DNA from 2 places in the Microbacterium sp. sgz311019 genome. Region 1 is predicted to be linked to the other one. Evidence: predicted binding sites of a transcription regulator. Region 1 holds the regulator's gene; the other holds the start of a gene.
What was found. Region 1 encodes LexA, which represses DNA repair genes until DNA is damaged. Its sites were predicted from a motif close to TCGAACANNTGTTCGA; they were not measured.

Region 1 (4,490 bases):
ACCAGACCGCCGAGCAGGGCGATCACGAGGGCCGTGCGCTGCATGTCTTCGATGAGCGCGGTGTAGATCACGTCGAGCGCCGACGGCGACACCTTCAGAGTGGTGGCGGCACCGTTGACCGCGATGTCACCGGCCGAGAAGACCGCGGCCAGGAGCGCCCCGCTCAGCAGGAACGAGAGTCCGACGCCGAGCACCGCCGTCGAGCGGCGACGGGCGATCAGAATGCCGGCGGCGAAGAGCGCCAGAGTCACGAACGGGAGCCAGAGACCGGCGAAGTCGGCGATGGCGTAGACGGTGCGGATCGTGCCGACCGCCGACCCGTCGCCGATGATGATCGTCTTGTCGATGGAGGGGATGAGGGATGCTGCGCCCACCCCGGACGCCACCAGCTTCTGCTTGACCTGGTCGACGATGGGTCCGAGCTTCAGTCCGAGCCCCTGGTCGGTGAGGACGAAGGCGCCGTTGCCGTCGGAGGTCGCGGTGGTCACGAGGGCGCGGTGGGCCCCGCGGACGGCGGTCGCCCACACATCGGCGAACTGATCCGACTGGACGACCTTCGTGATCCCCGTCTGCACGAGGTTGTGCAGGCCGTCGGCCGCGGGCTTCTGAAGGAGCTTCAGGGCGTCGGTGGCGCGGGGCCCGAGGCCGAGACCGGAGATGCCGTCGATGACGTCGCCGGTGATCTGATTGAAGTCGACCTTCGCATCGATCGCGTCCATCGCCTCGCTGATGACGAGGTTCTGCACGTGCACGTCGTTCGCCAGCGGCGCCAGCGTCGCGACGAAGGTCTGCTCGTCGACGAGTTGGGTGCGCGCCCACACGCTCACGATCGACACAGGCACGAGGATCGCGGCGATGACGATGCACAGCGCCGACACGAAGGCGCGCCAGCCGCCCCCGCTCGGTTTCGACTTCTTGGCGTCGCGTGCGCCGTCGCCCGCGCCCGCGGCAGCCAGTCGCGCGTTCTCGGCCTCCAGCTGGGCGATCCGCCGCTCGAGCTCCGCCGTGCTCGGCGGTGCCACGGGCGGCGCTGCAGTCGTGTCGGTCATCGGGTGCCCCTCTCCTCGGCGCTCATCGCGCCGGTCCCCACCTATCCCCGAGCGCCGCCCGGCCTGAATGGAAGCCAGGGGCGTTTGCGACCATTGTGGCGGACGAGGCAGCGCCGCGGCATCCCCCGATCAGTATGAGACCGAGATGAAACCGTTCAGGCGGTTCACACCGCCCGCAGCACCGCCACGACCTTGCCGAGCACGGTCGCGTCGTCGCCGAGGATCGGCTCGAACGCGGAGTTGCGCGGCAGCAGCCACGTGTGTCCGTCGCGCTGGCGGAACGTCTTGACCGTCGCCTCTCCCTCGAGCATCGCTGCGACGATGTCGCCGTTCTCGGCCGTGGCCTGCGAGCGGACGACGACCCAGTCCCCGTCGCAGATGGCGGCGTCGATCATCGACTCGCCCGCGACCTTCAGCATGAAGAGGTCGCCCTTGCCGACGAGCTGTCGGGGGAGGGGGAAGATCTCCTCGACCTGCTGCTCGGCGGTGATCGGCACTCCCGCGGCGATGCGGCCGACGAGCGGGACGAGAGCGGCGTCGCCGACGGCGGGCGCCGTGTCGGCCGGGTTCTCGCTCGCGACGCCGGGGATGTCGATGAGCACCTCCATAGCCCGGGTCTTGCCGGCATCGCGGCGGAGGTAACCGCTGAGCTCGAGCTGGTTGAGCTGGTGCGTCACGCTCGACAGCGACTTCAGGCCCACCGCATCCCCGATCTCGCGCATGCTCGGCGGATAGCCGTAGCGCGCGATGGAGCGCTGGATGACCTCGAGGATCGCCATCTGCTTGTCGCTGAGGCTCTTGCGACGACGCGTCTGCGGACGCTCGGCGCGTTCGCGCTGAGTGCTCGGAGTGTCGGTCATGAGGCTCTCCTGTCTTCTGCCGCCTGGCAGTCGTCTTCGAATGTCGGAGGTCGGTGGTGTGCTCTTCCTGTCGAAACGGTATCCGGTGACGACGACAAGGCGGCCGAAGCCGGCGCGTGTCGCTCGGGATCCGCATCCGATTCGACGTCCTGCTTGACAGTTTAGAACATCGAAAGTAACTTCGGAAAAGAAGTTCGCACCCTGCGCTCCCAACCGAGCAGCCGATGCGAACCTCTCGCCACCAGGAGGACGACATGACCACCATCGGGATGACTGTGACCGGCATCCATGCCGTGCCTCGCTCCGAAGCGTCTGCGCACCCCACGCGCCTGCGGCTCACGCGTCGTGGTCGTCGCGTCGTGGCCGGCCTGGCGGCCCTTCCGGCCGTGGCCGGCATCCTCGCTGCGCTCGTCGTCGGCGGGGGAGCGGCGTTCGCGGCGAAGGATGCGGGGGCCCCTGTGCACTTCCGCACCGTCACGGTCGAGCCCGGCCAGTCGCTGTGGACGATCGCCGAAGAGGTGGCGCCGCAGGCGGATCCGCGTGATGTCGTCGACAGCATCATTCGGCTGAACGCGCTCGACAGCGTGACGGTGGACTCCGGCCAGGAGCTCGCGATCCCGGCGCAGTACTCCGCCGGGCACTGAGGCCTCGACCCACGACGAAACACCCGCTGTGGCGGCCCGTACGATGGGATGGGTGAGCCCCCTCGAAGACTTGCCCATCCGGGACGACCTGCGCGGCGTGAAGCCCTACGGCGCACCGCAGGTTCCGCTCCCGGTCGCCTTGAACGTCAACGAGAACACGCATCCCGTGCCACAGGATGTCGCGGACGACATCCTCGACTCCGTCGCCATCGCGCTGCGCGATGTGAACCGGTACCCCGACCGCGAGTTCACCGCTCTGCGCGAGGGATTCGCCGAGTACCTGGGCCACGGCCTCGAGCGCGACCAGATCTGGGCCGCGAACGGGTCCAACGAGGTGCTTCAGCACATCCTGCAGGCCTTCGGGGGTCCCGGGCGCACCGCCTTCGGCTTCAGCCCGACCTACTCGATGTATCCGCTCCTGACACGGGGCACGGGTGCATCGTGGGTCGCGGGCGAGCGCGAGCACGACTACACGCTGACGCCGGATGTCGCGGCGAGGCAGGTCGCGGATGCCCGGCCGGACGTCGTCTTCCTCTGCTCGCCGAACAACCCGACGGGCACGCCACTGTCGCTCGAGGTCGTCGAGGCGGTCTACGAAGCGTCCGACGGCATCGTGATCGTCGACGAGGCGTACTGGGAGTTCGCGCCGAAGGACGAGCGGTCGTCGTTGACGCTGCTCCCCGACCGGGAGCGGCTCGTCGTATCGCGCACCATGAGCAAGGCGTTCTCGTTCGCGGGCGCCCGGGTGGGCTACCTCGCCGCAGCGCCCGACGTCATCGACGCCCTGCGGCTCGTGCGCCTCCCGTATCACCTCAGCGCGCTGACGCAGGCCGCGGCGAGCGCGGCCCTCCGGCACGCCCCGGAGATGATGCGCGCAGTCGACGAGATCGTCGAGCAGCGCGACCGCATCTCGGCGACGGTCGAGGCGCTCGGCTACACCGCCCACGAATCGTGGACGAACTTCGTCCTGTTCGGCGATGTCGACGACCCGCACGCGACGTGGCAGCAGCTGTACGACCGCGGCGTGCTCATCCGCGACATCGGGATCCCGCACAGCCTGCGCGTCACGGCGGGCACCGAGGAGGAGACGACCGCGTTCCTCGACGCACTGGCCTCGCTAGGATCGGGCTCATGACGTCCGCGCGCACCGCCTCCCGCCGCCGTGCGACGAGCGAGTCCACGGTCGAGCTCGAGCTCAACCTCGACGGCACCGGCGTGAGCCGCATCGACACCACGGTCCCCTTCTTCGACCACATGCTCACCGCGTTCGCGAAGCACTCCCTGACCGACCTCACCGTGCGCGCCTCGGGCGACACCGACATCGACGCCCACCACACGGTCGAGGACGTGTCCATCGTCCTGGGTCAGGCGATCCGCGAGGCCCTCGGCGACAAGTCGGGCATCTCGCGCTACGGCGACGCGCTCGTGCCCCTCGACGAGGCCCTCGCGCAGGCGGTCGTCGACATCAGCGGGCGACCGTTCCTCGTCCACGAAGGGGAGCCTGCCGGTTTCGAGTACCACCTCATCGGCGGCCATTTCACGGGTTCGCTCGTGCGCCACTCGTTCGAGGCGATCGCGTTCCACGGGGGCATGACGGTGCACGTCCGCGTGCTCGGCGGCCGCGACCCGCATCACGTCGCCGAGGCGGAGTACAAGGCGCTCGCGCGCGCCTTCCGTCAGGCGAAGGCGCTCGACCCGCACGTGATCGGCATCCCGAGCACCAAGGGAGCGCTGTGAGCTCTCGCCCGCTCGTCGCCGTCCTGGACTACGGCAGCGGCAACGTCCACTCCGCGGTGAAGGCGCTCGACGCCGCGGGCGCCGACGCACGACTCACGGCGGATCGCGCGCTGATCCGAGACGCGGACGGGCTCGTCGTCCCGGGCGTCGGAGCCTTCCGGGCGGTGATGGATGCGCTGCGGGCCATCCGCGCCGACGAG
Region 2 (4,490 bases), on a different contig from region 1:
TCGCGAGCGCGATGTTCTGCTTCGGTGAGAACGTGCGAGCTTCCCTGCCGAGGTAGAGCGGATTGCCGTCCCGATCCAGCGTGCACTCGACGGTCCCGGTACTGCACGCGTGCTGTGCCGCGAGCCACGCGGGAAGGGCCTCGCCCTCTTCGAGCAAGGCGATCCCGGCGTCGGCGACGAGGTCTCCGGAGGAGGACAAGGGGTCACCGCTCCTCCGCGCGGCACCGGTGAGGGCATCGTCGGTGACGATGACGCGGACGCCCGCCTGGCGGGTGCCGAAGACCGTGGCTGGGTCGGCGAGGGAGCCCGTGCGGAGCACGTCCAGCAGCAAGTCGTAGGCGAGCTGGTCGTTCGTCCGGGGATCAGTGGCGAGCTCGTCTGCTTTCGCCTTCTCATCGGGGTCGACGAAACGCGGTCCGCCTCGTCGCGGTCGCAGCGCGGTGTCCTGGACGGATCGAATCCATGCGAAGCCGAGGTCGTCGAAGCGGATGGACCCGTGATGGATGCCGTCGGCATCCGTCCAGGTGCGGAACGCGCGCCCCTCGAACCGCTCGTCGAACCGGCGCTGGGCGCCCTCGGGATCGAGCATGTCGCGAAGGGTGCGGGCGGCTTTGCCGAGCTCCTCGACGGTGCGCGTCGAGGCGTCGCCGATGAGCTGCTCCGCGGCGGCGCCCCACGCGTGCCCGGTGGCGGCATTCCGCTGCTGGATGCACGCACAATCGCCGTCGATGCACCGCGGGCCGTCGATGCGCCGTTCGCCGCAGCCGTCGTCGTGGGAGCACGTGGCGGAATCTTCATACGCGGGCGGGCGCCCCAGCCCTCGGAAGATCGCGTCGTGTTGTGCTGACGTGATCGCCCCATGCATGAGTGCATCTCCCAGTACGGCGTGCCAGGGCCGTTCCCCGGCAACCGGATCGCCAGAGCGTTCGGCATCCACCGTCTCGTCCAGATCCGTCGATCGGCTCGCATTCGAAGGCCGGCCGGCGTCGGTCGAATCGCCGCCGTCCAACAATGCCTGTCCGAGGCGCACCTGCTTGGCGGCGTCGGCGCGGGTGGAACCGGTGATCTCCTGCACGAGCGAGACGGGGGAGCGATGGCCGCGCACCTGAGCGAGACCAACGTGCCCCGCATCGCGAGAGGAACGGCTGGCGGCGACTCCCGCAGCCGCGATCCGCACGGCCTCCCCGGCCCTCACGAGGGCGGAGGCGGCTTCCAGGACCCGGATGATGGTGTCGTCCCCCAGCGCGAGAATCCTCGTAGGGCACGCCGCGGCATCCACTTCTTCCCCGAGGGCCGCGCGCAGGACGTCGACCTGCCGCTCAAGCTCGGAGAAGAATTGCATACTCAACTGTACCACCGTGCGATAGAATTCGAACAGAAGTACGATAACAAGACGGTATCGACGACGCTCTCGACAGGCCGACGCTCCGCGGAGCGGTGTGATCAGACTGAACGCGCGCGATCGATCATTGGGCGGCGATTCCGTGTGCCTGCCAGGATTGAGTCGTGCAACCCCTTCAAACCGAGCTTCGCGTTATCGAGGCCGCGGAAGCGCTCGCACGAACTCTTGGAGACGATCCCAACCACACAGTGGCGGCAGCTGCATTGGACACCGAAGGGCGCATCCACACCGCTGTGAACGTGCACCACTTCACGGGGGGGCCGTGTGCGGAAATCGTTGCCCTCGGCGCTGCCGCCGCGGCCAACGCCGGCCCACTTGTCGCAATGGCTGCCGCAGGCGATCGCTCCCGCGGCTTGATCCCGCCGTGCGGCCGGTGCCGTCAGGTGATGCTCGATCTTCATCCAGATGTCCTAGTCGCGGTTCCTTCGGATGCGGGCCCGCAGATGCGGCCGATCGCCAAGCTTCTGCCGGACGCTTACTTCTTCGCCGACTCGGCTGCCGAGCGAGTTCTACGGTTCAACAAGCGGTACTACGAGACCGTTGCGGACGGCACCAAGACCTCATCGGTGCGCTGGGACGAGCGCGTACCCATCGGGCCAGTGATCTTCTACTTCGAGGATGATGATCGCCCCTCTCTCCGTGGCCACGTCACGGCGGTCGACAACTGCCGCATCGACGAGCTGACTCCTGAGAGGCTGCACCTGAACGACGACGACACAGTCGAGGCATACGTTCACGGTCTCCGCCAGCACTACCCGAGCATGCCCGACGATGCGCGGGTCGATGTCGTTCGCTTCGCACTGAGCTAGAACGACGCGGACGTCTTCATTCACGTCGGGTGCAGGCACGAGTCCTCAGCGCTGCGCCCCACAGCAGCGATCAGCGGGTGAAGGCTTCGAGGTTGAGTGACACCAGGTCGGGGCGGCCGGGCGGAATGCGCGCGGGCACCACCATTCCGACCCGCGGCCAGTGCTTGATCCGCAGCACGGCCTCGAAGGTCACCGTCCGCGGTTCGATTCCCGGTGCCTCGGCGAGAACCTCGAGCACGCACTTCGAGTAGGGGGCGCGACCGACGGGATCGGAGACCGACAGGATCTTCGCGGTGCCCTTGACCGCATCCGCCATCGGGTCGCTGAAGAACCTCTTCAACCATCCTGCTTCGGTGCCGTCGCCGCTCATGGCCTCAGCCTAGGTGCCCTCGGCCGCGGCCCCGCCGGCCACGGGGCCCTCGGCGGCGGGCGACGCCTCGCCGACCCCGGCATCCATCGCGAGGCCGGCACCTGTCGCATCCGGCTCCGACGCATCGGCGGGCGTGTGCGCGGGGTTGCGGATGCCGATGAACGATGTCACCGCACCGGCGACCATCAGGACAGCGGTGAACACTGCGATCCTCTGGAACCCCGCGAGGTCGAGCACGCCACCTGCGATCAGGCCGAGCAGGGCGACGCCGATGAGCGCGGCGATCCGGGCGACCGCGTTGTTGACCGCCGACGCGATGCCCGCCCGCTGGGGATCGATCGACCCGAGGATCGCCGAGGTCAGCGGCGCCACCGTGATGACGAGGCCGAGCCCTGTCAGGATCGCGCTCGGCAGGACCTGTGTCCAGTAGTTGAAATCGTGCGAGACGGTGAGCAGGAGCAGGATGCCGACACCCATCAGCGCGGGTCCGACGGTCATGAACATGCGCGGTCCCCACCGCCCGCTGAGCGTTCCGACGCGCGGGCTCAGCGCCATCATGATGAGGGTCGCCGGCAGGGTCGCGAGGCCTGCCATCGTCGCCGAGAGTCCCGCGCTCTGCTGAAGGTAGACCGTGAGGACGAGACCGTTCAGAGCCAGCGCGCCGTAGATGAAGAGGGTTGCGATGTTGCCCGCCGAGAAGTTGCGCACAGAGAAGAGCTGCAGCGGCATCATCGGCTGGCGGGCCGTCGCCTGGCGCACGACGAAGCCGATGAGACACAGGATGCCGACCACCAGCGAGCCCCAGATCGCCGGGTTGCTCCATCCGAGGTTGCCCTGCTCGATGAGCGCGTACACCGTCGCCCCGAGACCGATCGTGCACAGCACCGCACCGGCCCAGTCGACGGCGACGCCCGGCTCGCGGACATCGCGCTGGTGCAGGATCGCGAGGAGCCACAGCGTCACCGCGATGGGGATCACGTTGATGAGGAAGACGTACCGCCACGAGAGGAAGTCCACGAACAGCCCGCCGATCACGGGCCCCACGAGCATCGCGGCAGTCGTGGCCGCCGTCCAGATGCCGATCGCACGCGCCTGCGCCGGGCCGCGGAAGTTCGACGTGATGAGCGCGAGCGAGCTCGGCACGAGGAAGGCGCCGCCGACTCCCTGCACGGCGCGGAAGATCACGAGGAACAGCGGGTCGGGCGCCAGGGCGATCGCGACCGATGCGGCGCCGAAGATCACGAGGCCGACGCGCATGATGACGAGACGCCCGAAGACGTCGCTGAGCGATCCCGCGACGAGGATCAGCGAGCCGAGCGTGATGAAGTAGGCGTCCACGACCCATTGCTGGGTGACGAGGCCGCCGCCGAGCTCCCTCTGCATCGCCGGGAGGGCGACGTTGACGACCGTGCCGTCGAGGAATGCCACGAATGACGCGAGGATGGCGATGAGCAGCACGAGGCGCTGCGAGCGAGCGTCGGCCATGTGTCTCACGTTAGACCCGTGCGCAGACGCGCGGGGCCGTCCGGTGCGGCTCAGGAGGGGCCGAAGCGGTGGTGCGGGTCGAGCGCCTCGACCACCGGCTCGAGGGCGGATGCGACGGCGTCCAGCTGGGCGGGTGTGAGCCGGTCGATGACCAGCTCGCGCACGCGGGCGATGTGACCCGGGGTCGCCCGCACGAGCGCACGCCGCCCGTCGCCGGTGAGTTCGACCGAGACCGCTCGTCCGTCGCTCTCGCCGCTCGACCGCTCGACGAGTCCGCGGGCCTCGAGGCGGGTGACGACCTTCGACAGGCGGGGGAGCGTCGCGTTCGAGGCCGCGGCGAGCTGCGTCATCCGCATCGGGCCGGACTGGCGGAGCGCGGTCAGCACCATGAACTCGAAGTGCGTCATGTCGCCGTCGGCCTGCA

Region 2: the regulator LexA is predicted to act here: its motif matches at 1,371-1,386, upstream of AC0NZN_RS09630 (HNH endonuclease signature motif containing protein).

What each region holds. Positions count from the first base shown of each region.
Region 1 is NZ_JBWAXO010000010.1:117,407-121,896, forward strand. It holds gene AC0NZN_RS15845 (hypothetical protein) at 1-1,049, opposite strand, end outside; gene lexA (transcriptional repressor LexA) at 1,214-1,909, opposite strand; gene AC0NZN_RS15855 (LysM peptidoglycan-binding domain-containing protein) at 2,164-2,553, shown strand; gene AC0NZN_RS15860 (histidinol-phosphate transaminase) at 2,597-3,688, shown strand; gene hisB (imidazoleglycerol-phosphate dehydratase HisB) at 3,685-4,290, shown strand; gene hisH (imidazole glycerol phosphate synthase subunit HisH) at 4,287-4,490, shown strand, end outside.
Region 2 is NZ_JBWAXO010000005.1:142,506-146,995, forward strand. It holds gene AC0NZN_RS09630 (HNH endonuclease signature motif containing protein) at 1-1,342, opposite strand, end outside; gene AC0NZN_RS09635 (ASCH domain-containing protein) at 1,507-2,211, shown strand; gene AC0NZN_RS09640 (hypothetical protein) at 2,282-2,581, opposite strand; gene AC0NZN_RS09645 (MFS transporter) at 2,591-4,066, opposite strand; gene AC0NZN_RS09650 (MarR family winged helix-turn-helix transcriptional regulator) at 4,117-4,490, opposite strand, start outside.